Regions from separate parts of the Streptomyces sp. NPDC127038 genome, predicted to be linked through region 3. Evidence: riboswitches for the same ligand, from Rfam matches in the RefSeq annotation. Region 3 holds a riboswitch; each other region holds the start of a gene.
The links. Region 3 has a riboswitch for cobalamin ahead of ACFWI4_RS22200 (CbtB-domain containing protein). Riboswitches for the same ligand answer to the same signal wherever they lie in the genome.
Positions count from the first base shown of each region.

Region 1: it holds a riboswitch for cobalamin, as region 3 does, so the genes downstream of both, ACFWI4_RS16590 ((2Fe-2S) ferredoxin domain-containing protein) here and ACFWI4_RS22200 (CbtB-domain containing protein) in region 3, are expected to answer to the same signal.
Region 2: it holds a riboswitch for cobalamin, as region 3 does, so the genes downstream of both, ACFWI4_RS34905 (ribonucleoside-diphosphate reductase subunit alpha) here and ACFWI4_RS22200 (CbtB-domain containing protein) in region 3, are expected to answer to the same signal.

Region 1 is NZ_JBHXDQ010000020.1:9,177-18,787, reverse strand. Features, by position in the region: gene ACFWI4_RS16625 (hypothetical protein) at 1-749, opposite strand, end outside; gene ACFWI4_RS16620 (VOC family protein) at 867-1,322, opposite strand; gene ACFWI4_RS16615 (helix-turn-helix domain-containing protein) at 1,438-2,481, shown strand; gene ACFWI4_RS16610 (hypothetical protein) at 2,624-3,067, opposite strand; gene ACFWI4_RS16605 (adenylate kinase) at 3,336-3,854, opposite strand; gene ACFWI4_RS16600 (HIT family protein) at 3,917-4,387, shown strand; gene ACFWI4_RS16595 (hypothetical protein) at 4,405-4,935, opposite strand; gene ACFWI4_RS16590 ((2Fe-2S) ferredoxin domain-containing protein) at 5,068-5,448, opposite strand; cobalamin riboswitch at 5,599-5,775, opposite strand; cobalamin riboswitch at 5,835-6,067, shown strand; gene metE (5-methyltetrahydropteroyltriglutamate--homocysteine S-methyltransferase) at 6,232-8,550, shown strand; gene ACFWI4_RS16580 (serine hydrolase domain-containing protein) at 8,688-9,611, opposite strand, start outside.
Region 2 is NZ_JBHXDQ010000073.1:36,604-46,214, forward strand. Features, by position in the region: gene ACFWI4_RS34885 (GntR family transcriptional regulator) at 350-1,114, shown strand; gene ACFWI4_RS34890 (DUF3311 domain-containing protein) at 1,249-1,536, shown strand; gene mctP (monocarboxylate uptake permease MctP) at 1,533-3,143, shown strand; gene ACFWI4_RS34900 (GNAT family N-acetyltransferase) at 3,263-3,781, shown strand; cobalamin riboswitch at 3,834-3,983, shown strand; gene ACFWI4_RS34905 (ribonucleoside-diphosphate reductase subunit alpha) at 4,115-6,496, shown strand; gene ACFWI4_RS34910 (ribonucleotide-diphosphate reductase subunit beta) at 6,496-7,509, shown strand; gene ACFWI4_RS34915 (putative Ig domain-containing protein) at 7,888-9,611, shown strand, end outside.
Region 3 is NZ_JBHXDQ010000032.1:31,216-40,826, reverse strand. Features, by position in the region: gene ACFWI4_RS22235 (ABC transporter permease) at 1-623, opposite strand, end outside; gene ACFWI4_RS22230 (ABC transporter permease) at 626-1,654, opposite strand; gene ACFWI4_RS22225 (ABC transporter substrate-binding protein) at 1,687-3,261, opposite strand; gene ACFWI4_RS22220 (DsbA family protein) at 3,859-4,776, opposite strand; gene ACFWI4_RS22215 (RrF2 family transcriptional regulator) at 4,833-5,273, opposite strand; gene ACFWI4_RS22210 (cupin domain-containing protein) at 5,413-5,922, shown strand; gene ACFWI4_RS22205 (enoyl-CoA hydratase/isomerase family protein) at 6,042-7,115, shown strand; cobalamin riboswitch at 7,181-7,328, shown strand; gene ACFWI4_RS22200 (CbtB-domain containing protein) at 7,368-7,589, shown strand; gene ACFWI4_RS22195 (CbtA family protein) at 7,610-8,368, shown strand; gene ACFWI4_RS22190 (hypothetical protein) at 8,452-9,303, opposite strand.

The sequences.
Region 1 (9,611 bases), on a different contig from region 3:
AGCGCGCCGGTCACGACCGTGCCCAGCTCAAGACCACCGTCGCCGCTAGGTCGGGAGAGGTAGTCGCCGACGGAGGCGCCGAGCGGACGGGTCAGGACGTAGACGGTCCAGAAGCTCCACACGAGGTCCAGGTCGAGCTGGAAGTGTGCCAGGCCCACGGCGGCGATGGCGAGGCCGAACAGCACCGCGGACAGCCAGTGGCCCAGGTGCAGCCGCTCCGACACGAGGTCGCCGGCGGCGGTGCCGAGGGCGAAGGCGAACAGCACGGCCAGCCAGTAGAAGGACTCGCGGCGGGTCGTGTCGATGCTGTGGATCGAGAGCGTGCCCTCGCGCCGGTACCAGACCACGAACACGATCGCGAGGGCGACGACGAAGACCGAGGAGGTCGTCTCCGGCGTGGCGCCCGTGGCGTCGACGAGGTTGTCGCCGGCCAGGGTGCCGACGGTGCCGACCAGGGCGACGGTCGGCCAGTACACACCCGCCCGGTACTCCGTGCTGCGGAACTGGGCGGCCAGCACGACGGCCAGCAACGCAGTCATCAGCACCGACACCGCGGTCAGGCCGAGACCGGCCTTCTGGTTCAGCAGATGGACCGCGGTGGCCCCGACCGTCGCGCAAAGGACCTTTATCGTCCAGAAGTAGGCCGTGACTTCGGGGACTCTGTTCCGGCCCGGCCGACGACCGGACGGCGGAACCGCGCGCGAAGTCGCCACTGGGAACCCGGAGGTCTCAGGACTCTCAAGGGTCATGGTGCTCGACCGTGCCGCAGGGAACCTGAACACATCCTGACCACCGCCCGACACCACGCGCACCGCCGTCCGGCCGTCCGCCGGACGGCAGGCACTGGAGGTGAGGCCGGACAGGTTCTAGACGACGTCGAACTCGTTGCCCTCCGGGTCCTCCAGCATGACGGCGTAGTGCGCCATCTCCGGCCGATCCGTGATCCGGCCCACGCGGGCGCCGGCCGCGACCAGTCTTTCCACCGTGGCGGTGACCCGCTGGGTACGGATCTCCAAGGGGACATCACGCCCGCCACCGACCTTGAGGTCGAAATGAATGCGGTTCTTGGTGACCTTGGCCTCGGGAACCTTCTGGAACCACATCCGGGGCCCGTGCCCCGCGGGGTCGACGATCGACTCCGGAATGTCCCCCGCGCCTTCGGGCAACTCCTCGTCGGGCACCCCCATGTCCGCCCAGTACTCCCGCCAGGTGGCATGCCCGCCGGGAGGAGGCTCGGGAACGTACCCCAGGGCCTCGCACCAGAACGCGACCATCCTTCGGGGATCGGCACAGTCGACCGTCAGCATCCACGTCATCTCCATGCCCAGACCATGCCAGACGCCTCTGACAATCGAGCAGCACAGCACGCGCAGCCGAGCACCGTGACTTGTCGCCGTCCGGGTCTCGTTCGTCCCGTGAGTTTCGGCGGCGTCGGGCATGCCGAGGCGCGTGGCACGGGTGTGGTCCTGCATCCTGGTGGCCGTCGACGAGATCCAACGGGGGCGCTGGATGTGGTCAGTGTTGTCAACGTGCGAGGTTCCGGCAGGGGAACGGTTCGACTGGTACTCCGACATCGTCTCGCGTGAGGTGATGCCCGCCGCGCTCAGCAGCGAGCAGCCCGCCGAGTTCCAGGGCGAGGCCGCGGTGCTGGACCTCGGCGACGTCCGGGTGTCGAGGTTCTCCTTGTCGCCGCTGCAATCCCGGCGCACGGCCGCGATGATCCGGCGCGGCGACCCGGAGCAGTACCAGCTGGCCCTGTTGCGCAAGGGGGCCACGTCCCTGTCTCAGCACCGGAACGAGTGCGTCATCGGGCTCGGTGACCTGATGCTCTGGGACACCTCGCGCCCTTCGTACAACCGGATGTCCGCCACGGGCGGCCAGGTGCAGGCGACGATCCTGCTGCTGCCCCGCGACATCGTGCCGCTGCGCACCCAGCGCCTCGACCAGGTGCTGGCCCGCCGCATCCCGGGCGGCGAGGGCTTGGCCGCGATCCTGTCGTCCTTCATGACCGCGCTCGAAGACCACGGCGCGGAGTGCGGTCCGCAGGAGCTGCGTCGTCTGGGCTCCGTCGCCGTCGACCTCGCGACGGCCTGCCTGGCCCAGCACATCGACACCGAGGACCAGCTTCCGGCCGAAGTCAGGACACAGGCGCTGGTGCAGCGGATCCACGCGTTCATCGAGCACAATCTCGGCGACCCCGAACTGAATCCGTCGGCGGTCGCCGCCCACCATCACCTGTCGGTGCGCACGCTGCACCAGCTGTTTCACGACCGGGGCGAGAGCGTCCGCGCCCGGATACGCCGGCGCCGCCTGGAACGGTGCCGCAGCGACCTCATCGACCCCGGTCTGCGTGCCCGTCATGTGAGCGCCATCGCCGCCCGCTGGGGCTTCAGCGGACCGGCGGTCTTCAGCCGTTCCTTCCGCGAGGCCTACGGAATCAGCCCCACCGAGTTCCGGGCGCTGTGCGTCGACGACTTCTGAGTCCGGCCTTCGGTGCGCCCAGGCCAACTCCCGGCTCTCGGCTCCCGGCTCCCGGCTCCCGGCTCCCGGCTCCCGGCTCCCGGCTCCCGGCCCATCCTTCCGCGGGCCCGCGCGTGCCCGCGGAAGGATGTTCACGCCTGTCTCAGCAGCCGTTGTTGATGGCCTTGGTGCCGACGTAGAGGACGCCGTTCGCGTTCATGTCGACGGTCGAGCCTCCACCCCCCTTGGTGTTCGAGGCCCAGACCGCTCCGCCGCTGCTGTTGTAGACCACGAAGTTGCCGTCCGTCTGGTAGACAGCCCAGTTGTTGTTCCCGGAACCCCAACTGTTCGTCGCCCAGCAGACGTAGCGGCTGCCGTCGTCGAAACGGAGGTACTCGACCAGGTTGCCGTCGTTCTGCATGACGAGCTGGATCTGCCAGCCCTGCGGGGAGAACCGATAGATCATCTGCCCTACGTGCAGGGCCTCGCCCCGGTACAGAAAGCTCTGTCCCGCGGCCGCCGACGCGGTTCCGTTGGCGCCGATGAGGGCGGACACGGCCAGACCGGCCGTCGCGACGGCCGCTGCAAGCTTGCGGGTCATGCTCATACTCACGGTCCTCCATTCGAAACGTCCCAGTGCGGTGCTGCGGAGGTGCGGGTACATGGCGGACCGGCCGGCCGGTCGTACGAGTGGAGGCCAGTCGCCGCCGCAGTTCCCTCGTCAAAGATGCCAACGGCCGGTGCGACGGAGTTGACGTGGCGTGCGGGACCTCTTGACCTTGCGTGCAGCGGTCATGCGCACACCGGTCAGCCGGTGGCCTCGCGTCCACGCCCCGCCGGGCGGGAGTCGGGGCCGGCCCCTGTGTCGACCTGGGTCAGAGGGACGCCAGCCAGGTCTCGGTGTCCTGGGGGCGGCCGAGGTGGTGGGTTTCGAGGGGGGCGAAGCGGGGGTCGGCGAGGCGGTGGGCGATTTCGCGGTGGCGGGGTCCGTGCTGGGACCAGGCCCACCACGCCGGGTGTTCCCGGCTCAGCCAGCCCCTCCACGTCTCCCTGTTCCCGCCGAAGAGTGCCTCGCGCGTCACGGTGCGCTTCAGGGACCGGCGCAGGACCCGGGGCATGACCACGCGCCTCGGATAGTCCAGCCAGACCACGGTGTCGGCCCGCTCCCAGAGCAGGTCGCGCACCTCCGGGTAGCCGAGCGAGTCGACGACCCAGCGCGGCTCGGCGACCAGAGCGGTCACGTCGTCGGTCAGTCCGTCGTTGACGGACCAGCCGGGGCCGTCGAAGTAGAGCGCGTCCATCTCGTGGTAGGGCAGGCCCAGTCGGGTGCTCAACACCCTCGCGAGCGTGGATTTGCCCGCCCCCGTCACACCCACCACCAAGATCCGCTGCACGGCCGCACCCTATCCCGCCGGCCCGAAGGAGGCCGCGGGGGACAGCTATACGCTCTCGGTCCATGACGACTCCCGACTGCTATGTCTGCCGCAAGGAAGCCGAGTTCGACGCCCTTCCGCCCCGTGAGTGCGTCGCGTCCGACCAACACTGGCGCGTGGCCCACGTGTTCAACAGCGCCGTGCCCGGCTGGCTGGTGCTCGTGCCCCGGCGGCACGTGACCGCGGTGCACGACCTCACCGACGCCGAGGCGGCATCCCTGGGGATGTGGCAGGTCGGGCTCTCCCGGGCGCTGAGGGGCGTGACCGGCTGCGAGAAGACCTACGTCATCCAGTTCGCGGAGGCGGAAGGCTTCTCGCACGTGCACTTCCACATCGTTCCGCGCGCGGCCGACCTGCGACCCGAGCACCGCGGACCGGGCGTCTTCGAGCTGCTCGGGCGGCCCGCCGAGGAGTCGGTGCCCTCCGACGAGGCGGACCGGATGGCCCACTCCCTGCGCGCTCTGCTCGGTGAAGCCTCCAACGCGCAGGCCTGAGCGGGCGCCCTCGGGGGTCACATGTCCTGGCAGGCCTTGGTCTTGAACTCCGCGACGGACACGGCTCTGGTGGTTTCGTCGCCGTTGTCCGAGACCGTGTCGTACAGGATCCGTCCCGGCGAGAGCCGGCTCCGGTCGGCCGAGGTGAAGGAAATACTGCCCGACGACGACGAGTTGTCGTTCGTCCACCCGTAGAGCGTGTAGGTGGTCCTGGAGGCGAGCGGGCCGAGGGGTTTGGTCGCGGTCCAGCCGGCGGCGGGAGCTTGGAGCGGCCAGGTGGTCAGACCGTGCGTGAGTGGAGGGCGGGCGGTCCATGAGCCGACCGTCACCGTCTTGTCGGCGTGGGGGTCGTCCACGTAGAGCGTCGCGCCGTCGATCCGGTGTCCGCACACCATCATGACGCCGATCAGATGGCCGTCGCCGGTCACGGAGACGCCGGCGACGGCGTCCACGGGAACCGTGCACCCGGACGTCGTGGCCAGGACCGCGGCCGTGACGACGGCTCCGGCGAGACAGCGGAACCCTGAACGCGCGGTGGTCGACCTCATGGCGGACCCCTCCCCCGGGACGCGTACCGTCCTCTGCTCAGAGGTTAGGGCGCGACCGGCCTCCGGCCGCAGGACGCCGTCCACTCGTTGTGCGCTCGTTGCCGCCCCGTAGTCGCGGGACGTCTCGCCCGCTCATCGCGTCCTCCGGGGCGGGGTGAACACGTACAGGTCGAGGATGTCGGGGCAGGGAGCGACACCGGGGCCGCCGGCCCGGACCCAGTCGGTGATGTCCGCGGTGGCCTCGGCGTCGTTGACGAGGCCGAGCCAGACGGGTCGGGCTCCGGCGGCACGCGCGGCCGCCGAAGGCTGGACGACGATCACGTTGGCGTGTTCGCACACATCGAGGCAGGCCGAGACCCGTACCGGCACCTGCTCGGACAGCCGCGCGAGCTGCCGTTCGTGATCCACGCCGGTGACTTTCGGGGTTCCGCAGCAGCAGTCCCGGCAGACGACGACCCGGCACGGCGCCGGTTCGGCGGCGACGCGCTTCTCGTCGCGGCGGTCGTCGGACACCGCATGCGATTCGGGGGTACGGGCTGGAACGGGGGTGCGGGCCGCGCCCGAGGTGGGGGCCGAGCCGGGTGTACGGGGCGAAGCGGGAGTTCGGAGCATGGGCATGCCTCGGGGGTCGGGGCTCGTACGCGGAGCCGGCCTACAGGGCCTCCGGGGGACGGAGGTGCCAGCAGGTCTTCGGACTCGGGTTCGTCCGGACGGGACGCCTTCCCGGTCTCCCAGTGGCGCAGTGCCCCGCCCGTCCCCCTCACCGCTGCGCGTCAGCTCCGGATTCGCACCGGATTCCCTGACCACGGATGTGGTTCGACTGGCCCGTCGAGGTTATCAAGTCCCGTTCGCTGCCCGGATGACGGAGGTTCCGCGCCCTTCGCGCGCGACGAACCCGTAGGGTGGCGTACGCAGCTGGTTCGCCCCGTCCGCCAGGCGGGATGCGTCGCAAGAGGGAACCCGGTGGGAATCCGGGACTGCCCCGCAGCGGTGAGTGGGAACGACCGCCGTCATACGCACTGGGTCCGACGTACGGGATCCGGGAAGCGACGGCCAGTAGGTGTCTCGTACGACCTCGTACGACGGGACGTGCCCGCGAGTCCGAAGACCTGCCAACTGCCCGCGCCCGAACCACTCGTGCGCGGACATCCCGGTGACCTCGAGGGCGGGTCGGCGACACACCAGACGGACGGCCGCGCCCTGCGCGCGAGGTCGGCACCGTCCGGTTCCGTCACCCCTTCGCGCTCTCGTCCCGTCTCCGGGATCTCAGGGATTCATCTCGCGAAGGAGATCTCCGTGACCACCGAGCCCGCAACCGCGGCAGCACGGTCCACCGTGTACGGCTACCCCCGCCAGGGAGCGAACCGGGAACTGAAGAAGGCGATCGAGGGCTACTGGCGGGGCCGGGTCACCGCCGACGCCCTGCGCAGCACGGCGGCCGGCCTGCGCCAGGGCAAGTGGCGGCGGCTCGCCGAGGCAGGCATCGACGAGGTGCCCACCGGCGACTTCTCGTACTACGACCATGTGCTGGACACCACCGTCATGGTCGGCGCGATCCCCGCACGGCACAGGGAGGCCGTCGCGGCCGACCCGCTCGACGGCTACTTCGCCATGGCCCGCGGCACCCAGGACGTCGCTCCGCTGGAGATGACCAAGTGGTTCGACACCAACTACCACTATCTGGTCCCCGAACTCGGCCCGGACACGGTGTTCTCGGCCGACGCGGCCAAGCAGGTCGCGGAACTGGAGGAGGCCGTCGCACTGGGCCTCACCGCCCGGCCCGTCCTGCTCGGTCCGGTCACCTTCCTGCTGCTGGCCAAGCCCGCACCGGGCGTGTCCGCCGACTTCGACCCCCTCACCCTGCTGGACCGGCTGCTCCCGGTGTACGCCGAGGTCCTCGCGCTCCTGCGCGCCGCGGGTGCCGAATGGGTCCAGCTGGACGAGCCCGCTCTCGTCCAGGACCGCACCCCGGCGCAGCTGAACGCCGTCGGCCGCGCCTACCGCGGCCTCGGCGCCCTCACCGACCGGCCCAAGCTGCTGGTCGCCTCCTACTTCGACCGGCTCGGCGAGGCGCTGCCGGTGCTCGCCAAGGCCCCGGTCGAGGGTCTGGCCCTCGACTTCACCGGACCGGCCGCGGCCAACCTCGACGCCCTCGCGGCGGTGGGCGGCCTGCCCGGCAGGCGTCTGGTCGCCGGTGTCGTCGACGGCCGCAACATCTGGGTCAACGACCTGGAGAAGTCGCTGTCCACGCTGGGCACCCTGCTCGGGCTGGCCGGCCGCGTCGACGTGTCCGCGTCCTGCTCCCTGCTGCACGTCCCGATCGACACCGCCCCGGAACGGGACGTCGAACCGGGCATCCTGCGCTGGCTCGCCTTCGCCGAACAGAAGACGCGTGAGGTCGTCACCCTGGCCAAGGGGCTCGCCCAGGGCACCGGCGCGATCGCCGCCGCCCTCTCCGCCAACCGCGCCGACCTCGCCTCCCGTACGAACTCGCCCATCACGTTCGCCCCGGAGGTACGGGCCCGCGCCGCGGCCGTCACCGAGGCCGACGCCCGCCGCGCGGCGCCGTACGCGGAACGCTCCGCGGCCCAGCGCGCGCACCTGCGCCTCCCCCTGCTCCCGACGACGACCATCGGCTCCTTCCCGCAGACGGACGAACTGCGGGCCGCCCGGGCCGATCTGCGCGCGGGCCGCATCGGCACCGTCGGCTACGAGGAGCGGATCAGGACCGAGATCCAGGAGGTCGTCGCCTTCCAGGAGAAGACGGGCCTGGACGTCCTCGTGCACGGGGAGGCCGAGCGCAACGACATGGTCCAGTACTTCGCCGAGCAGCTCACCGGATACCTCGCCACCCGGCACGGCTGGGTCCAGTCCTACGGCACCCGCTACGTCCGCCCGCCGATCCTGGCCGGCGACATCTCCCGCCCCGAACCGATGACGGTGCGCTGGACGTCGTACGCCCAGTCCCTGACCTCCCGACCGGTCAAGGGCATGCTCACCGGGCCCGTCACCATGCTCGCCTGGTCCTTCGTGCGCGACGACCAGCCGATCGCCGACACCGCGCGGCAGGTCGCCCTCGCGCTGCGGGACGAGGTCGGCGATCTCGAGAGGAGCGGGACGTCGGTGATCCAGGTCGACGAACCGGCCCTGCGTGAGACACTGCCGCTGCGGGCCGACGACCGGGCGGGGTACCTGACCTGGGCGACCGAGGCGTTCCGCCTCACCACCGGCGGTGTGCGGCCTGACACCCAGATCCACACGCACATGTGCTATGCGGAGTTCGGCGACATCGTCCGGGCCATCGACGACCTCGACGCCGACGTCATCAGCCTCGAAGCCGCGCGCTCCCATATGCAGGTCGCCGGTGAACTGGCCGCACACGGCTATCCGCGCGAGGCGGGGCCGGGCGTGTACGACATCCACTCCCCGCGCGTGCCGGGCGCGGACGAGGCGGCGGCCTTGCTGCGCAAGGGACTTGAGGCGATCCCGCCGGAGCGGCTGTGGGTCAACCCCGACTGCGGCCTGAAGACCCGCGGCTGGCCCGAGACCGGTACCTCGCTGGAGAACCTGGTCACCGCGGCCCGCACGCTCCGTGCGGAGCTTGCCGCGTCCTGACCGCAGACCCCATCGGCCGGGGGAGGACGCTCCTGCCGCCCTCCCCCGGCCCCGGCAGCGCAGAAAGCATCGGCCCATGGCTCTCGGCATGGCCAGCACCAGGGCTGACGCGCGCGCCGAGCTTCTCCAGGCTCGACTCAAGCATCGAGCACTACGGGCGCGAGTTGTCGCAGGACGTCGTCGAGGCTGGTCTCCTCGTTGTTGCAGAGGATCACGATGGTCATGTCACGGGCGGGCAGCCAACCGAGGAAGGACTGGTATCCCGGGTTGTCACCGATATGGAAGCGCAGGGGAAGCCCGGACAGCGTGCCGAGGGCGTAGCCGTACCCGTAGCCGTCGGCGATCGTCGGCCCGTCGGTGCCCCAGGCGCCCGCCATGGGGGCGTACTGAGTCACCATCGCCTCGCGGGACCCGGCGGAGAGCAGTTGTCCGGCATTGAAGGCGGCGGTGTGGAGAGCCAGGTCGCCGACGGTCGACCAGAGGTCGCCCGTCCCCGGCATGGCTGCGAACTCCGGGACGTCCACCCGCTGGCTCTCCCGGTAGCCGCGGGCGGCCAGTTCGACCGGGGCCGCGCCGACAGACGTCGACGTCATGCCGAGGGGCCGGAACACCTGTTCGTCGAGAAAGTCGGCGTACCGCTGCCCGGTGAGGCGCTCGACGACCCGGGCCGCCAAGAGGTAGCCGGGCGAGCTGTAGTGCCACGTACTTCCGGGTGTGCTGCGAAGAGGCACCTTCGAAAATCGCTCAAGGAACGTGCGGACATCGCCGGGGTGGTTGACGTCGAAGCCGGGGAGTTCCGGCCAGTGACCCAAGCCCGTGGTGTGAGAGAGGAGTTGATGCAGGGTCAGTGCTCGCCAGGTCTCGGGGCAGTCGGTCAGCCAGTGGGCGATGGGGTCGTTCAGACCGACCCTTCCCTCCTCCGCCAGCAGCATCACCGCGGAAGCGGTGAACTGCTTGCTCACCGAGGCGATTTGGAACCGGGTGTCGCTCGTGCACACCGTGCCGGTCTCCGCGTCCGCCATACCCGCGGAAGCCTGCATGACGATCACTCCGCCGCACGT
Region 2 (9,611 bases), on a different contig from region 3:
TGGTGTAGACCAGTACCCGGAGCTTGGCCTAGACCTAGGGGGGTGTCAAGGGTGTGTAAGCCCGTCCAGTCGGCCGTTATGGGACCTACATATGCAAGGACCTTTAAGTAGCCAAGCGGCACAAAACACGGGCGAGTTCGCGGCCTGCGAAGGAACCGCTCACGGACCGTGCACGGCGGCTCCCGCACCACCGCGGGCACGCGATGGACTAGACCAACGGGTACGCCGACGGTATATAGAGGGGATCACGGAGCGTGCGGGGATCACGCGGACGACAAGGCGTGCCACGATGTGACCGTGGCCGACGACATGGCGGTCGCTTCGGCATCCGGAGCCGGGAAGGCAGAGCATGAGCACCGATGTCAGCAGTGCGGAGAACGAGGGTGGGGCGCCCATCCGTACCGCGCGCGTGCCCAAGTACTACCGCCTCAAGAAGCACCTGCTCGACATGACGGACACGCTGCCCCCCGGCACGCCGGTGCCGCCGGAGCGGACCCTCGCCGCCGAGTTCGACACCTCGCGGACCACGGTGCGGCAGGCCCTTCAGGAGCTGGTCGTCGAGGGCCGGCTCGAACGCATCCAGGGCAAGGGCACCTTCGTCGCCAAGCCGAAGGTCTCCCAGGCGCTCCAACTGACCTCGTACACCGAGGACATGCGCGCCCAGGGCCTCGAACCCACCTCGCAGCTGCTGGACATCGGCTACATCACCGCGGACGACGCCCTCGCCGGGCTGCTCGACATCTCCGCCGGCGGACGCGTGCTGCGGATCGAGCGGCTGCGCCTCGCCAGCGGCGAGCCCATGGCCATCGAGACGACCCACCTCTCGGCCAAGCGCTTCCCCGCCCTGCGCAGGTCGCTGGTCAAGTACACGTCCCTCTACACCGCGCTGGCCGAGGTGTACGACGTCCACCTCGCCGAGGCCGAGGAGACCATCGAGACCTCGCTGGCGACCCCGCGCGAGGCCGGGCTGCTCGGCACGGACGTGGGCCTGCCCATGCTGATGCTCTCCCGTCACTCGCTCGACCGGCACGGCGAGCCGGTGGAGTGGGTGCGCTCGGTGTACCGCGGCGACCGGTACAAGTTCGTCGCGCGCCTCAAGCGCCCGCAGGACTGAGCGGTACGAGGCACTCCGCGGGCACGGGGCACACCCCCGTGCCCGACACCAACCCTCCACACCCGCCGCCGCGCTGCGGTGTTCCCTAAAGCCGGACCGTCCCCTAGATTGCCTGCGCGTTACCCAGGTGATCGATGAGGGGACGGAGACGACCTGTGTCAGACCTGCCCGAAGTGAAACCACCGGTGGTGACACCGGTACGTGTGGTGATCGGCCTGTGCCTGCTCGCGCCCTTCGTGGCGATGCTGTGGGTCGGCTCCTACACCAAGACCGACCCGGCGTTCATCGGTATCCCGTTCTTCTACTGGTACCAAATACTGTGGGTGCCCCTCTCCACGCTGCTGACCGTGACCGCGTACCACCTGTGGCGGCGTGACCAGCGGGCCCGCACCTCCTCCGTGAAGGAGGGCGCTGAAGCATGAAAGACGGCGTGAACGGCGTCGCCCTCGGCGTCTTCATCTTCTTCTTCCTGGCCGTCACGGTCATGGGCTTCCTGGCCGCGCGCTGGCGCCGGGCCGCCGACGAGCACACGCTCGACGAATGGGGCCTGGGCGGACGGTCGTTCGGCACCTGGGTGACCTGGTTCCTGCTCGGCGGCGACCTCTACACCGCGTACACCTTCGTCGCCGTGCCCGCGGCGGTCTACGCGGCGGGCGCGGCCGGCTTCTTCGCGGTGCCGTACACGATCCTGGTGTATCCGCTGATCTTCACCTTCCTGCCCCGCCTGTGGTCGGTCTCGCACCGGCACGGCTATGTGACGACCTCGGACTTCGTGCGCGGCCGCTTCGGCTCCAAGGGCCTGTCGCTCGCGGTGGCCGTCACCGGCATCCTCGCCACCATGCCGTACATCGCGCTCCAACTCGTCGGCATCCAGGCCGTCCTGGACGTGATGGGGGTGGGCGGCGGGGCGTCCTCCAACTGGTTCGTCAAGGACCTGCCACTGCTCATCGCGTTCGGCGTGCTGGCCGCGTACACCTACTCCTCGGGGCTGCGGGCGCCCGCGCTGATCGCGTTCGTGAAGGACACGCTGATCTACATCGTGATCGCGGTGGCGATCATCTACATCCCGATCAAACTCGGCGGCTTCGACGAGATCTTCAAGGCGGCGGGCGCCAAGTACACGGCCGCGGGCGCCGGCGGGCTCGTCCCCGCCCAGGCCGGCCAGTGGACGTACGCCACGCTCGCGCTCGGTTCGGCGCTGGCGCTGTTCATGTATCCGCACTCGGTCACCGCGACGCTGTCCGGCCGCAGCCGGGAGGTGATCCGCCGCAACACCACGATCCTGCCGTTGTACTCGCTGATGCTGGGCCTGCTCGCGCTGCTCGGGTTCATGGCGATCGCGGCCGGGGTGAAGGTCACCAACGGCCAGCTGGCCATCCCCCAGCTCTTCGAGGACATGTTCCCCGACTGGTTCGCGGGCGTCGCCTTCGCCGCCATCGGCATCGGCGCGCTCGTCCCGGCGGCCATCATGTCGATCGCGGCCGCGAATCTGTTCACCCGCAACATCTACAAGGACTTCATCAATCCGGCCGCGACCCCGCGGCAGGAGACCAGGGTCTCCAAGCTGGTCTCGCTCCTGGTGAAGGTCGGCGCCCTGGTCTTCGTCCTGACCATGGACAAGACCGTCGCGATCAACTTCCAGCTGCTGGGCGGGATCTGGATCCTCCAGACCTTCCCCTCGCTGGTCGGCGGTCTGTTCACCCGCTGGTTCCACCGCTGGGCGCTGCTGGCCGGCTGGGCGGTCGGCATGCTCTACGGCACGATCGCCGCCTACGGGGTGGCCTCCCCGACCCAGAAGCACTTCGGCGGCAGCTCGAAGGAGATCCCCGGCATCGGGGAGATCGGCTACATCGGGCTGACGGCGTTCGTCCTGAACGCGGCCGTCGCCGTCGTCCTCACCTTCGCCCTGCGGGCGCTCAAGGCCCCGGACGGCGTCGACGAGACCTCTCCGGGGGACTACACGGCCGACGCGGGCGACCCCGGGGTCGAGACGGAACTCCCGCCGGCCACGGCGGATGCGAGCCACTAGGAGACACCGGGTACCGGGTCCCCCGCCTGCGGGCCGGGTCCCGCGACAGCCGTGAACGACGGGCCGCCGGTGAAAAAACCGGCGGCCCGTCGCCGTGCCGGTCGGGCACACTCGCCCGCATGGACATCGTCATCCGGCCGGCGCGGCCCGAGGAGTACCCCGTCGTCGGCGAGATCGCGGCGCGGGCCTATCTCGGGGACGGGCTGCTCGACTTCGGCGAGAGCGACGCGTACCTCGGAAAATTGCGGGACGTCGAGGGACGGGCGGCCGTCGCCGAGGTGCTCGCGGCCGTCGAGGGGGACCGGGTGCTCGGCAGTGTGACCTTCGTGGCGGACGCCGGCCCCATGGCCGACTTCGCGCGCCCAGGGGAGGCCGAGATCCGGATGCTGGCGGTCGCGCGCGAGGCGCGCGGCCGGGGTGCGGGCGAGGCCCTCGTACGCGCCTGCGTCGCCCGCGCACGGGCCCTGGAGGGCTGCACGCGGCTCGTGCTGTCCACCCAGCGCACCATGCACGGAGCCCACCGGCTCTACGAGCGCCTCGGCTTCACCCGCACCCCGGAGCGCGACTGGAACCCCCTCCCGGAGCTCGACGACATCCGGCTGCTCACCTACGAGTTGGCGTTCCGGCACACTCCGTAGCGCCCCGGGACACCAAGCGGACACAACATGTGGGGGCAGTCCCGAAGCCCGGCACAAGATGTATGCTCATGGTCGCTGTCGCCGCAGGGGAATCCGGTGCGAATCCGGAACTGTCCCGCAACGGTGTACTTGTGCGTGTTCGCGTCTGCGTGTGCCCGTACTCGCGTCAGTCCGAGGACCTGCCGACAGCGCGCCCCGGCCGTCCGGCCCGGGTGCCGACGACGTCCGGGCCTCGCGGAATGGGCCGGTGGACGCGGTGCGCTGTGCCCGAAAGCGCTCCCGTGTGCCCCGCACCCGCCCGTGAGGCCCCGTGCCGAGCGAGGAGAGCCACACGTGACCATCGCGCCAGCCGATCCGGCTTCAGTGACCGCGCAGCAGGCCCCGGTGGAGACCGACGGTCCCGGAACCGTGCTGCTGCGTACCCTGACGGAGCTGACCGCCGACCTCCCCGACGCCGACCCCGGCCGGGTCGCCGCCGCGGCGCTGCGCGGCCGGTCCGCCCGTGCCGACGAGGCCGAGCTGCGCGAACTGGCCACCGAGGCGGCCGCGGGTCTCATCGCCGAGGACCCCGCCTACTCCCGGCTCGCCGCCCGCCTGCTCGCGGTCACCATCGCCGCCGAGGCCGCCTCCCAGGGCGTCACCACCTTCTCCGAGTCGGTCGCCGTCGGCCACCGCGAGGGCCTGATCGCCGACCGTACGGCTGCGTTCGTGGAACTGCACACGGACCGTCTCGACACGCTGATCGACGCCGAGGGCGACGGCCGCTTCGGCTACTTCGGCCTGCGCACGCTGCACTCCCGCTATCTGCTCCGGCACCCGATCACGCGCAAGGTCGTCGAGACCCCCCAGCACTTCATGCTGCGGGTGGCCTCCGGTCTCGCGGAGGACGACACCGTCCGCTCGGTGGACGAGGTCGCGGCGCTCTACCGGCTCATGAGCCGCCTCGACTACCTGCCGTCCTCCCCCACGCTCTTCAACTCCGGTACGCGGCACCCCCAGATGTCGTCCTGCTACCTCCTCGACTCCCCGCTGGACGAGCTGGACTCCATCTACGACCGCTACCACCAGGTGGCGCGGCTGTCGAAGCACGCCGGCGGCATCGGTCTCTCGTACTCCCGCATCCGCAGCCGCGGTTCGCTGATCCGCGGCACCAACGGGCACTCCAACGGCATCGTCCCGTTCCTGAAGACGCTCGACGCCTCGGTGGCCGCGGTGAACCAGGGCGGCCGGCGCAAGGGCGCGGCCGCGGTCTACCTGGAGACCTGGCACTCCGACATCGAGGAGTTCCTGGAGCTGCGCGACAACACCGGTGAGGACGCCCGGCGTACGCACAACCTGAACCTCGCGCACTGGATCCCGGACGAGTTCATGCGCCGGGTGAACGAGGACGGCGTCTGGTCGCTGTTCTCCCCCGCCGACGTGCCGGAACTGGTCGACCTGTGGGGCGACGAGTTCGACGCGGCCTACCGCAAGGCCGAGGAGGCGGGCCTCGCCCGCAAGACCATCCCGGCCCGCGACCTCTACGGCCGCATGATGCGCACCCTCGCGCAGACCGGCAACGGCTGGATGACGTTCAAGGACGCCGCCAACCGGACCGCCAACCAGACGGCGGAGCCGGGCCACACCGTCCACTCCTCGAACCTGTGCACCGAGATCCTGGAGGTCACGGACGACGGCGAGACGGCGGTCTGCAACCTGGGCTCGGTCAACCTCGGTGCGTTCGTGACCGGCGGGGACATCGACTGGCAGCGGCTCGACGAGACCGTGCGCACCGCGGTGACCTTCCTCGACCGCGTGGTGGACATCAACTTCTACCCGACCGAGCAGGCGGGCCGCTCCAACGCCAAGTGGCGTCCGGTCGGCCTCGGCGCGATGGGCCTCCAGGACGTCTTCTTCAAGCTGCGGATCCCCTTCGACTCGCCCGAGGCCCGCGCCCTGTCGACCCGGATCGCCGAGCGGATCATGCTCGCCTCGTACGAGGCATCCGCGGACCTCGCCGAGCGCAACGGACCGCTCCCGGCCTGGGAGAAGACCCGTACCGCCCGTGGCGTGCTGCACCCCGACCACTTCGACGTCGAGCTGAACTGGCCGGAGCGCTGGGCCGCCCTGCGGGAGCGGATCGCCTCGGTCGGCATGCGCAACTCGCTGCTGCTCGCCATCGCGCCGACCGCCACCATCGCGTCCATCGCGGGCGTGTACGAGTGCATCGAGCCGCAGGTGTCGAACCTGTTCAAGCGCGAGACGCTGTCGGGCGAGTTCCTCCAGGTCAACTCCTACCTGGTGGCCGAGCTGAAGGAGCTCGGCGTGTGGGACGCGCAGACCCGTGAGGCGCTGCGCGAGTCCAACGGCTCGGTCCAGGGCTTCACCTGGGTCCCGCAGGAGGTCCGCGACCTGTACCGCACGGCGTGGGAGATCCCGCAGCGCGGTCTGATCGACATGGCCGCCGCCCGCACCCCGTTCCTGGACCAGGCCCAGTCGCTGAACCTGTTCCTGGAGACGCCGACCATCGGCAAGCTCTCCTCGATGTACGCGTACGCCTGGAAGGCGGGGCTGAAGACGACGTACTACCTGCGTTCGCGCCCGGCGACGCGCATCGCCCGCGCGGCCCAGGCGCAGGCGCGCCCCGAGACCGTCATCCCCGTCCAGCAGGCCGCCGACCCCGACGCCGTCGCCTGCTCCCTCGAAAACCCCGAGTCCTGCGAGGCCTGCCAGTAATGAGCTCCACCGAGAAGAACCTGCTCGACCCGGGCTTCGAACTCACCCTGCGTCCCATGCGCTACCCGGACTTCTACGAGCGCTACCGGGACGCGATCAAGAACACCTGGACCGTCGAGGAGGTCGACCTCCACTCGGACGTGGCCGACCTCGCGAAGCTGACGCCGGGTGAGCAGCACATGATCGGCCGGCTGGTCGCGTTCTTCGCGACGGGCGACTCGATCGTGTCGAACAACCTGGTCCTGACGCTGTACAAGCACATCAACTCCCCCGAGGCGCGGCTGTACCTGAGCCGTCAGCTCTTCGAGGAGGCCGTGCACGTCCAGTTCTATCTGACGCTGCTCGACACCTACCTGCCCGACCTCGAGGACCGCGCGGCGGCCTTCGACGCGGTCGAGAACATCCCCTCCATCCGCGAGAAGGCGCAGTTCTGCTTCAAGTGGATGGACTCGGTGGAGAAGCTGGACCGGCTGGAGACCAAGGCCGACCGGCGCCGCTTCCTGCTGAACCTGATCTGCTTCGCGGCGTGCATCGAGGGGCTCTTCTTCTACGGGGCCTTCGCGTACGTCTACTGGTTCCGCAGCCGGGGTCTGCTGCACGGTCTGGCGACGGGCACCAACTGGGTGTTCCGCGACGAGACGATGCACATGAGCTTCGCCTTCGAGGTCGTCGACACCGTCCGCAAGGAGGAGCCGGAGCTCTTCGACGACCTGCTCCAGGAGCAGGTGACCGCCATGCTGCGCGAGGCCGTCGAGGCGGAGCTGCAGTTCGGCCGTGACCTGTGCGGCGAGGGCCTGCCGGGCATGAACACCGACTCGATGCGGCAGTACCTGGAGTGCGTGGCGGACCAGCGCCTCCAGCGGCTGGGCTTCGCGCCGGTGTACGGCTCGGAGAACCCGTTCTCCTTCATGGAGCTCCAGGGTGTCCAGGAGCTGACCAACTTCTTCGAGCGCCGGCCCTCCGCGTACCAGGTCGCGGTGGAGGGAACCGTCGACTTCGACGAGGACTTCTGACGGCGGCGGTCGTCCTGACCGTTCGTCACCGATGAGAGCCGGGCCGCCCGTTGCGGCCCGGCTTTCGTCACGTACTGCCCCCGCGCCTCCAATCGCCGTGCCAATCCCCTCCCATCAAGCGGCAAAGTTCTTCCGGCACGGCTGTTCGCACGTCGTTCTCCCCGGCTACGTTCTGGCCGTCCCGTCACGCCACGCACAGCGGCACGCCGGGACGACTGATTTGGCATGCCCATGACGTGTCTCTCCACGTTCACGCTACGCGCGTCACGGGCGTGCCGATTCAGAGCGCCGAGAACCCCACTTCCGGCCCTGGCACCGCGAACGGCCTCACCCGGGCCGCAGCGGCACCGGCCTCGAACCGATGGAGGCGACACCCCCATGCGTTCCCAGCGCCCGATACCCGCCGGCAGACCGGCCCGGAGCCTGCGAAGACTCCTCACCACCGCCCTCCCCGCCCTGGCCCTCGGCCTCGCCGGGTTCACCGCGGCCCCGCCCGCGAGCGCGCAGCCCGCGCCGGCCCCCCACGTATCGCGCACCACCCAGAACGCCCGGGCCCTCACCGACCCCTCCCGGCAGACGGTCCACGCGACCGGCAGGGCCGGCCAGAAGGTCGCGACCAAGCACCTGTGCGCCACGGCGGCCAAGCCCGGCCAGATGTCCTGCTTCGCCCAGCGGCGCACCGACATCGCGCAGAAGCTCGCGGCGAAGGTCTCCCCCGACGCCGCCGCCGCGGTGTCCGGCCTCAGCCCGGCCAACCTGCACAGCGCCTACAACCTGCCCTCGACGGGCGGCTCCGGCATGACGGTCGCCGTGGTCGACGCCTACAACGACCCCAACGCGGCCTCCGACCTGGCCACCTACCGCTCGCAGTACGGGCTGTCCGCCTGCACTGTGGCCAGCGGCTGCTTCAAGCAGGTCAGCCAGACGGGCTCGACCACCTCGCTGCCGACGAACGACACCGGCTGGGCGGGTGAGGAGGCGCTGGACATCGACATGGTCAGCGCCGTCTGCCCGAACTGCAACATCATCCTCGTCGAGGCCAGCTCCGCGAACGACTCCGACCTCGGCATCGCGGAGAACGAGGCCGTCGCACTGGGCGCGAAGTTCGTCTCCAACAGCTGGGGCGGCTCCGAGTCCTCCTCGCAGACCAGCGAGGACACCTCGTACTTCAAGCACCCGGGTGTCGCGATCACCGTCTCCTCGGGTGACGAGGCCTACGGCGCCGAGTACCCGGCGACCTCGCAGTACGTGACCGCCGTCGGCGGAACCGCGCTGAGCACCTCCTCCAGCACCCGCGGCTGGACCGAGTCGGTCTGGAAGACCAGCAGCACCGAGGGCACCGGCTCGGGCTGCTCCGCCTACGACGCCAAGCCCTCCTGGCAGACCGACACGGGCTGCACCAAGCGCATGGAGTCCGACGTCTCCGCGGTCGCCGACCCCGCGACCGGTGTGGCGGTCTACGACACCTACGGCGGCTCCGGCTGGGCGGTCTACGGCGGCACCAGCGCCTCCTCGCCCATCATCGCGGGCGTGTACGCGCTCGCCGGCACCCCCGGCTCCAGCGACTACCCGGCGAAGTACCCCTACTCCCACACCTCGAACCTGTACGACGTGACCAGCGGCAACAACGGCTCCTGCTCCACCTCGTACTTCTGCACCGCGGGCACCGGCTACGACGGCCCGACCGGCTGGGGCACCCCCAACGGCACGGCCGCCTTCACCTCGGGTACCAGCACGGGCAACACGGTGACCGTCACCAACCCGGGCAGCCAGTCCACGGCCACGGGCAGCGCGGCGAGCCTGCAGATCTCGGCCAGTGACAGCGCGGGCGCGACCCTCACCTACAGCGCCACCGGGCTGCCGACCGGCCTGTCGATCAGCAGCTCGACCGGTCTGATCTCCGGCACCGCGAGCACCGCCGGCACCTACGCGGTCACCGTCACGGCGAAGGACAGCACGGGCGCCTCCGGTTCGGCCTCGTTCACCTGGACCGTCAGCACCTCGGGCGGCGGCACCTGCACCTCGGCGCAGCTGCTCGGCAACCAGGGCTTCGAGTCCGGCGCCACCGTGTGGAGCGAGACCAGCGGTGTCATCACCAATGA
Region 3 (9,611 bases):
CTCGACACGATCACGAAGCCGACGCCGACGGTCTGGGCCAGCGCCACCGCGATCGGCGGGAGCACCTTGGCCCACACGTGACGGCGTACGATCCAGCCGGTCGAGGCGCCGGAGACGATCGCCGCCTCCACGTACGGCGAGCGGGCGACGGCCAGGGTGGCGGCCCGGGCCACGCGGTAGAACAGCGGGGACACCAGGGCGCCCGTGACGAGCATGGCCTGGGTGAGCCCGTTGCCTAGCAGCGCGACGACGGCGACGGCGAACAGCAGGAAGGGCAGGGCGACCAGGGTGTCGGCGAGCCGGAGCGTGACCCATTCGAAGGCGCGGCCGAGGTGGACCGACAGGATGCCGGGGACGGCGCCGATGGCCAGCGCGGTGAACGCGACCTCCAGTGAACCGAGGACGCTGACGCGGGAGCCGGCCAGCAGCCTGCTCAGCACGTCACGGCCGAGGTAGTCCGTCCCCAGCCAGTGGGCACCGGAGGCGGCGGCGAGCGTGTGGTCGCTGGTGGCCAGGGGATCCTGCGGAGCGAGCAGCGGCCCGAACAGGGCGAGCACGGCGATCGCGGCGAGGACGGCCAGGGCGATCCGGGCCGGGGTGAGGGCGAGGACGCGGCGCACCATGGTCACACCCCCCGCCGGGCGGCCGGCGTCACGCGGGCCAGCACCAGATTGACGAGCAGGTTGAAGGCGACGACCAGGACGATCGACACCACGAGGACCCCTTGGACGGCCGGTACGTCGCCGGCCTGCGCGGAGTCGTTGGCGAACCGCCCGAACCCCTGGAGACCGAAGATCCACTCCGTGACGACGGAGGCGCCGACCAGGGCGGGGAACTTCAGTCCGAGGGTGGCCAGCGCGGGTCCGAGGCCGTTGCGCAGGACATGGCCGAAGAAGATCCGGCGCGGGCTCAGGCCCCGGACGACCGCGCCGGTCACGTAGTTCTCGCGGTAGGCGCCGACGAGGCTGCCGCGCAGCTGGCGGGCCACGTCGGCGACGACGTCGAAGCTGAGCGCGACGGCGGGCAGGGTGATGTGGGCGAGCCACGGCCCGAACCCCTCCTCCGCCGGAACGTACCCGGCGGAGGGGAACAGGTGCAGTCCCACCGAGAGGACGGCGACGAGCACGATCCCGACGACGAAGGCCGGCATCACCGAGATCAGCGTGACGAAGCCCGTGATCGCGCGGTCGATCCAGGTGGAGCGGCGCACCGCCGCGATCGTGCCGAGGCCGAACCCCGCGACGACGCCGATGACCAGCGCGAACGTCGCCACCGACAGGCTCACGCCGAGGCCGAGGCCGATGAGGGTGGAGATGTCGGCGCCGTTGGTCCAGCTCGTGCCGAGCCGTCCGTGCAGGACGCCCCCGAACCAGTCCCCGTACTGGACGAGGAACGGCCGGTCGAGGCCCCAGTGCGCCTCGACCCGGGCCACCGCCGCGGGCGTCGCCTCCTCGCCCAGCTGGATGCGCGCCGGACTCAGTCCGCTCAGCGAGCGCAGGGCGAAGGTCACGAAGGTCGCGACCACGAACACGGGTACGAAGATCGCGGCCGACCGGGCGAGGACGGCCAGTGCACGGCCCAGGGTGTGCCCGGTCCTGACCGCGGCCCCCGGGAGACGGACACCGGACGGGGCCGGTGCCTCCGTCGTCGTCATGGGTTGCCCCCTTAACTGTTATGGGCGGGTGGTCAGTTGCCGCCGGCGATGGTCACGCCGGTCCAGTCGATGTGGGCCGGGTTCTTCGGCAGGGCCGAGATGGACTTGCTCTTGGCGATGAGGTTGGGCGAGGAGTACGTGAAGACCAGCGCCTTGCTCTTGAGGCCGGCCCGGGTCGCCGCCTGGAGGACCTTCGCGTAGTCCGGCGAGTCCAGCGGGGTCCGGCGCACCTTGGCGATGGCCGCCTCGAAGCCGGCCGGCTCGTAGGGGGAGCTGAGGTTGAGCGGACCGTTCGGGCCGAAGTGCGCGGTCAGGGTCTGCGCCGCGGAGTCCCGCCCGGTGGTGCCGTAGAGCGAGAACGTCAGGTCCTTGGCGAAGAACGGGGTGGCCCAGTTCTTGTCTATCTTGATCGTGACCTTGACGCCGACCTTCGCCAACTGCGCCTGGACGATCTCGGCCTGGGGGTCCTCGGCCGGGATGACCAGGTTGAGCTTGAGGGCGCCCGCCTTGTAACCGGCCTCGCTCAGAAGCTTCTTGGCCTTCGCGGGGTCGTAGGCGTACGCGTTCTCGGACTGCGGGTCGTAGGCGACGTACCCCTTGGGGAACGGCTGGTCGGTCACCGAGCCGTAGCCGAACGTCAGCTTGTCGACGAACTCCTGACGGTTGATCGCGTAGCGGACCGCGTCGACGACCTTGTCGTTGTCGAACGGCGCCTTGTTGGTGTTGAGGCTGAGGTTGGAGGCGTTGAAGCCCGGCTGGACGAAGACGTCGAGTCCGGCCTTCTTGGCCGCGTCGGCCTGACTGGGCGTGATGTCGGCGAAGTTGTAGACGCCGGTCTGGAGTCCGGAGACGACGGTGGAGGCGTCGGGGGCGGAGCTCAGCTCGACACGGTCGATGTGGATGTTCTTGGCGTCCCAGTAGTCCGGGTTCTTCTTCAGTACCGCCTTGGTGCCGGGGACGAGCTGGGTGACGACGAACGGGCCCGCGCCGACCGGGCTCTGGTCCAGCTTGCCGGGAGACGCCGCGGCCTTGGGGCTGGCGATCTGGAGGACGCGCTCGCCCAGGAGCTGGGGGATCTGGTAGTCGACCTGACTCAGGTGGATCACCGCGTCGAGACCCTTGGCGTCCACCGACGTGATGGAGGTCAGATCGCCGAACAGGGCGGAGTTCTTCTGCTTCTTGGCCCGCTCGATCGCGGCCTTCACGGCGCCGGCGTCGACCGGCGCGCCGTCGCTGAACTTCAGGTTCGGCCGCAGATGGAAGGTGATCACATCACCCTTGGCGTTGTAGTCCCAGCTCTTGGCCAGGTCGGGGACGGCCTTCCCGGTCGCGTCCGTTCGTGTCAACGAGGCGTAGACCAGGGCGAGTTCACGGAACTGGGCGCCGCTGCCGCTGACGACCGGGTCCCAGTGGGCGGGGAAGTAGGAGGAGGTCCACTTCAGCGCGGCGGAGCCGGTGGCCGACGCGGCCTCGCCGCCGCAGGCGCTCAGCGCGGGGACGAGCACGGAGGCGAGGGCGGTTCCCAGGGCGGCCGCGCGGAGCCGACCGGGGCGCCGGGAGGAGCGGGTTGCCGCTGCGGAGTTACGGGGCGTGATGCGTCCGGACATCGGTTCGCTTTCTGCGAGAGCTCCCGCCCGCGCCGGGGCGACGGAGGGGGAGCGAAGGACGGCGGACCCCGACGGCGGGCGACGCGCAGCCCGGCGAAGGGCATGCCTGTGCGTGCTCGGGCGCACACGGAGGCATGCCGTGTCAGGGCAGGAGGCGTCGGCCGGCCGCGGGGCGAGCCGGGAGACTGGGGGAGGAGCGGCGGAGGAACGCCGAGAGGGCGGCGCGCGATGACGGCGACCGGTCGTCGGTACGGCGGAGGGCCGGTACCGGCGGGACGGGAGTCAGGCGCCTGGGGGCCGTGGTCGGCAGGCGGTCAGCGACAGAGAGCGCTGGAAGTGCGCCGCAGGTCCACGTAGCGGCACACCACGCCGGGGTGCGTCGTGAGCATGGTGCACATCCTGGGGCCGGTTCTCGACGGCTGTCAATGGACACCTATTGGTGTCTCATTGGGCGGGACGGGTGCTGACCGCTGATCAGAAGCCCGCGGGGACGGGGGATGTGCCTCACGCCGGTCGTGGATGTTCCTCACGCCGGTCGTAACGGCCCACCCCCCCGGCGGGAACCCGGCGGATCGTGCGCCGGAGGTCTCAGGGCCGTCAGGGTGCCGTGGGTGCGTCGTCGTCGCGCGCCGGGTGCACGGCGGCCTCGTCCGGGTGCAGCCACAGGGGGCCGTTGCCCGTCTCGACGCGCACGGCGGCCGGGGGAGGCCAGGGTCCGACGCTCAGGGCCGCCGCCTCGGGGCCGGTCAGACTCCGGTACCGCGCGAGCGCCTCCGATGCCGCGGGCCGCGCGGGCCTCGTCGGCAGCCCGGGGCTCAACTCCTCGAACGCCGCCGCGTACTCCTCGTACGGCCGCCAGCCGGGGACGACGCGATGGCCTCCGGGAGCGCGCACCAGCAGCGTCGGCAGGGCGTAGCGGTGCCCGCCCTCGGCGGTCTCCTTCGCGGCACCGGGATGCGGCGAGCCGCCCCGCACCGAGAGCACCTCGGCGACCGGCCGCCGCGCCTCGGCCCGGTCGGCGAGTACCGCCTCCCGTACGGCCGCTGACGCCGCGTCGGCGGCCAGCCGCTCCCGGTCGAGGCCGGGCACGCCCCGTACCGCGGACAGCGCCAGCGCCATCGTGTCCGCCGGTTCACCCAGCACGAACACGCTCTCCCGCAGCCGCCGCAGCACCCGCTCGGCTGTCTCGTCGCCCTGCCGTTCCGCGGCCTTGGCGGCCAGCGACGAGGGCCAGGAACTCGCCGCGACCCGGCTCAGCCGCCGCGCCCGCGGAGCCCCCGTATGGGTGCCGATCTCCTCGACGTATTCGGCGTACCAGGCGGTCTCCGCGGCGGGATCGGGCGGCGGGTCGTCGTCGTCATCGAACAGGACGCAGTACACGCGTCGCCAGCGGACCCGGCCGGCCAGCGCGGCGCGCAGCCCGCGGAACACCGGCTCCGACCCCCAGGCCCAGGGACACAGCGGGTCGGTGTACTCCACGACCTCGACCCCGTGCATGGCCTCGACCCGGTGCATGGCCTCGCCCCCGTCCACCGCGTCCGTCTCCGGCGCCGCCCGGTCCGGGGCGTGGCTCACGCGGCTCCCTCGCGGTCCATCCGTCCGGCCGCCCCGGCCCCGGCGGGCAGCAGCGCGGCCAGCGTCGTCCCGCCCAGGACCGCGGCGGCGTCCGCCTCGATACGGCGCCATATCCCGGGGAGACCGGAGGCGGGCCCCGGGTAGTCGAGCCCGGTCAGCGGCTCGCCCCGCAGGGTGATCAGCTCGCCGTCCACGGCCCGTACGACGTCCAGCAGGGTGATCTCGTCGGCGGGCCGGCCCAGCCAGTACCCGCCCTCGCAGCCCCGCTGGCTGCGGACGAGACCGGCCCGGCGCAGCTCGCCCACCACGGACTTGAGGAAACGGAACGGAACGTGCTGGGAGGAGGCCATCGCCTCGCAGGTGAGCGGGCGGGCCGGTTCGCGGGCCAGCTCCAGCAGAGCCCGGGTGGCGTAGTCCGCCTTCGCGGAGATATGCATGCGCACATGATGCCCGACACGGTGTCCGCCGAACGGGTTTCGCTCCCTTCCCCGCCTACATTGCGGGAACATTGCCGCAGGTGAACGGCAATGGACACCTCTTGACATCCTTTTCCGGGCCGCTCTAGCGTCCCCCTCCATGAGCGAGCCGCCCACGATCCCCGGTGAAGGTTTCCACCCCCATCTCCCGGACGCCGCAGCGCAGTCCGGGCGCCCGCTGCGGGCCCGTCTGCACCACATCCGCGCCGACGCCCTCGACGGCGACACGGCGCAGACGGGAGGCATGCGCCGATTCGCCGCCGTCAGCGGCGCCACCGTCGGATCCGAGAAACTGTGGATGGGCCAGACCCACGTCGCCCCCTCCACGGCGTCCTCGGACCATCACCACGGGGAGTCCGAGACCGCGATCCACGTGGTGAGCGGGCACCCCGAGTTCGTCTTCGTCGACGACTCGGGCGACGGGCCCGAGGAGGTACGCCTGCGCACCTCGCCCGGCGACTACATCTTCGTGCCCCCGTTCGTCCCGCACCGCGAGGAGAACCCGGACCCCGACGAGGAGGCCGTCGTCGTCATCGCGCGCAGCACCCAGGAGGCGATCGTGGTCAACCTGCCGCGGCTGTACGCGCTCGGGGAGGGCGAGGAGGCCTGACCGGCCCGGTGGGTACGGTAGCGGGGAGATCGTCGGCACCGGCGATCCCAGCGGACCGTGGAAGGAACCACCGAGATCATGCGCGTCATCGTGGCCGGCCGCCCGGCGGAGGTGTCCGAGTGAACGGCACCGAGGCGTCCGGCGCCGGGGAATCCGTCCTGCTCCGCACCGAAGGACGGGCCGCGCGCATCGTCCTCAACCGGCCCGGAGCGCTGAACGCCCTGAACCACGCGATGGTGCGCCGGATCGACCGGGCACTCACCGACTGGGAACACGACCCCGCCGTCGAGACCGTCGTCATCACCGGCGCCGGAGAACGCGGACTGTGCGCGGGCGGCGACATCCGGGTCGTCCACGACGACGCCCGCGACGGGGACGGCACCGCCTCCGCCGCGTTCTGGCGCGACGAGTACCACCTCAACGCCCGGATCGCGCGCTACCCCAAGCCGTACGTGGCGGTCATGGACGGCATCGTCATGGGCGGCGGCGTCGGGATCTCCGCGCACGGCGGCGTCCGGATCGTCACCGAACGCTCGCGCGTCGCCATGCCCGAGACCGGCATCGGATTCGTCCCCGACGTCGGCGGCACCCGCCTGCTCAGCCTCGCCCGCGGCGAACTCGGCACCCATCTCGCCCTGACCGGCGCCTCGATCGGCGCCGGGGACGCGATCCTGTGCGGTCTCGCCGACCACCACGTGCCGTCCGCCGCGCTCCCGCGGCTGTTGTCCGACCTCGCGGACCGGCCCGTGGAGGAGGCGGTCGCCGCCCACGCCCGGCCGGCGCCTACGGGGGAACTCGCGAGCCGGCGCGAGTGGATCGACGCCTGCTACGGCGCCGCCACCGTCGAGGAGATCATCCGGCGGCTGCTCGCGGCCGGAGACCCGGACGCCAAGGAGACGGCGGAGATCCTGCTCGGCAAGTCGCCCACCGCGCTGAAGGTCACCCTGACCGCACTGCGCCGGGCCCGGCGGCTCGATTCGCTGGAGGCCGTCCTGGACCAGGAGTACCGGGTGTCCTGCGCCGCCCTGTCCGCCCCCGACCTGGTGGAGGGCGTCCGCGCCCAGATCATCGACAAGGACCGCCGGCCCCGCTGGTCCCCGGCCACCCTCGACGAGGTCACCGACGCCGACGTGGAGCGCTTCTTCGCGCCGCTCGGCGACCGTGAACTCGGGCTGTCCGGCGGGGCTTTCTGACGGTCCGCGAGGACCCGTCACCTGGGACGAGAGGAAGATCACCCCGGTCGGCGCGGTCTTGGCCAGCCACGCGGCACGCGGTACGGTCGGTCCGATATCGATGACGTCAAGACGGAAGCCGGCGAAAATCCGGCACGGTCGCGCCACTGTGAGCGCGACGCCCGGCCACACCGGGCGCCGCGTGAGTCAGACCCGTAGACGGCATCCTGTGCACCACCGAGATGGGACGCGAACTCCCGAGGAGGTCCTGCCATGGCGCAGACCGTCGCTCAGCCGACAGCCAACACCCCCGCCATCCCCGCCAAGCTGCCGCTGAAGGCGATCGCTCCCTGGGCGGTCTTCTTCGGCATCCTCATGCTGGTCCTGCTCTACTTCGTCGGCGCCGAACAGGGCGCCACCTCCGTCGTCTCCGGCGAGGACGTCCACGAGTGGGTGCACGACGCCCGCCACCTGCTCGGCTTCCCCTGCCACTGACGCGAGGGAGAGCGCTCATCATGAACTCCGCAACGGTAAGAAACCTGCTCGTCCGCGGCATGCTCGCCGGCCTCGCGGCCGGTGTACTCGCCCTGGTCGTCGCCTACTTGCTCGGTGAACCGACCGTCGACAGCGCCATCGGCTTCGAGGAGGCCCACTCGCACGCCCACGGGCACGAGGTCGAACTCGTCTCCCGCAGCCTCCAGTCCACCGCCGGCCTCGCCACCGGCGTCCTCGTCTACGGCGTCTCGTTCGGCGGCATCGCCGCGCTCGCCTACTGCTTCGCGCTCGGCCGCGTGGGCCGCTTCTCTCCGCGCGCGACCGCGCTCCTGCTGTCCGGGACCGCGCTGCTCGCCGTGTACGTCGTGCCGTTCCTGAAGTACCCGGCCAACCCGCCGTCGGTCGGCGACCCCGACACCATCGGCAAGCGGACCGCCCTGTACTTCCTGATGATGGTCCTCAGCGTGCTCCTCGCGGTGAGTGCCACCCTCCTCGGCAAGCGCCTGGCCCCGAGCCTCGGCACCTGGTACGCCACCGTCGTCGCGGTCGCCGCCTTCGCCGTCGTGATCGGCCTGGCCTACGAGTTCCTGCCCGTCATCAACGAGGTGCCGAAGGACTTCCCGGCCACCCTGCTGTGGCGGTTCAGGCTCTCCGCCCTCGCCATCCAGACCGTCCTGTGGGCCGGATTCGGCCTGGTCTTCGGCGAGTTGGCCGAACGCATGCTCAACCCCAAGCCCGCGACGGTCGCCTCCGGGCGAACGGTTCCGACCGCGAGCTGAGTCCTTCCCGTACGCGAGAGCCCCTCGGTCCTTCCGAGGGGCTCTCGCGCGTCATGCCCGCCGAGAGGGGCCCGGGTCCGGCCTCACCGGCTGCCGGCCTCCTGGCGGACCGCCTCCGCCTCCGGACCGGGCTCGGCACCCCGGCGCTCCTGGACCTGCGCGTAGGCCATGAGGCCGAACAGGACGACGAGGAGCACGGCCGACGAGCCGGCGGTGCCGAGGTCGAGTCCGCCCTTGGCGAGCGGCTTGGTGAGGAAGTCACCGGCGGTGGCGCCGAGCGGGCGGGTGAGCACGAAGGCGATCCAGAACAGCAGGACGTTCGACACCGACGGAACCTTCATCAGCGCGACGAGCACCGCGAGCAGCCCCGTGACGAGCAGCGCCCCGCCCAGATAGCCGAGGCCGGAGCTGTCGGAGAGGAAGTCGCCCATCGACGTGCCGAGCGTGTTGGAGACGAGGATCGCCGACCAGAACAGCGCCTCGCCGCGGAAGGTGACGATGTCCCGGATCTGGAAGGTCATCCCGCTCAGCTTCCAGACGAGGAAGATCGCCAGGAGCAGCGAGATCAGGATGGCGGCGCCCTCGGGATACCCCAGACCGAGGCCCTGGGGGCCCCAGCCGAGCGAAGTGGCTCCGCCCGAGAGGTACTTGGCGCTGGCGTCGCGGTTCATGAAGTCGGACATCGTGGTGCCGGCCATGCTGGTCGACAGGATCACGGTCCAGTAGAAGAACGGGTTGTACCGGCGGGACCTGAGCTGGACGACCAGCGTCACGACGAAGAGCAGGAACAGGATGATCGTGGTCACGAAGTAACCGAGCTTGAGGGTCTGGGCGAAGAGGTCGCCCGCCGTCTCACCCAGGGTCGTCGCGGCGATCTTCATGATCCAGAAGGCCAGGGTGACCTCGGGGAGCTTCTTCATCACGGACTTCGTCATCAAAAGGGTTCTCCTGCGGCATGTGGGGGATTTGATCTCTGTCGAACCTTGACAAGGTCAACCTGAACGCGTCCTGAACGGGCGCGGCATACGTATTGACGTACTGCGCCCGTGCTGATCCCACTCTGGTTCTCGGCACCGTCTGCACCTCGCCCGATAGCGACGCCCGTCCGGCTCGGGGACCCGGGGCGGGAACGCCGCAGGGTCCACGAGCAGGAGCACCGGAAGGTCTCCGGTGCTCCTGTGTACGGCGGCCGGGCGGCCGGTGTTCATGCCGTGCGGCGGGGCCCGACGTGCAGGGCCGCTCG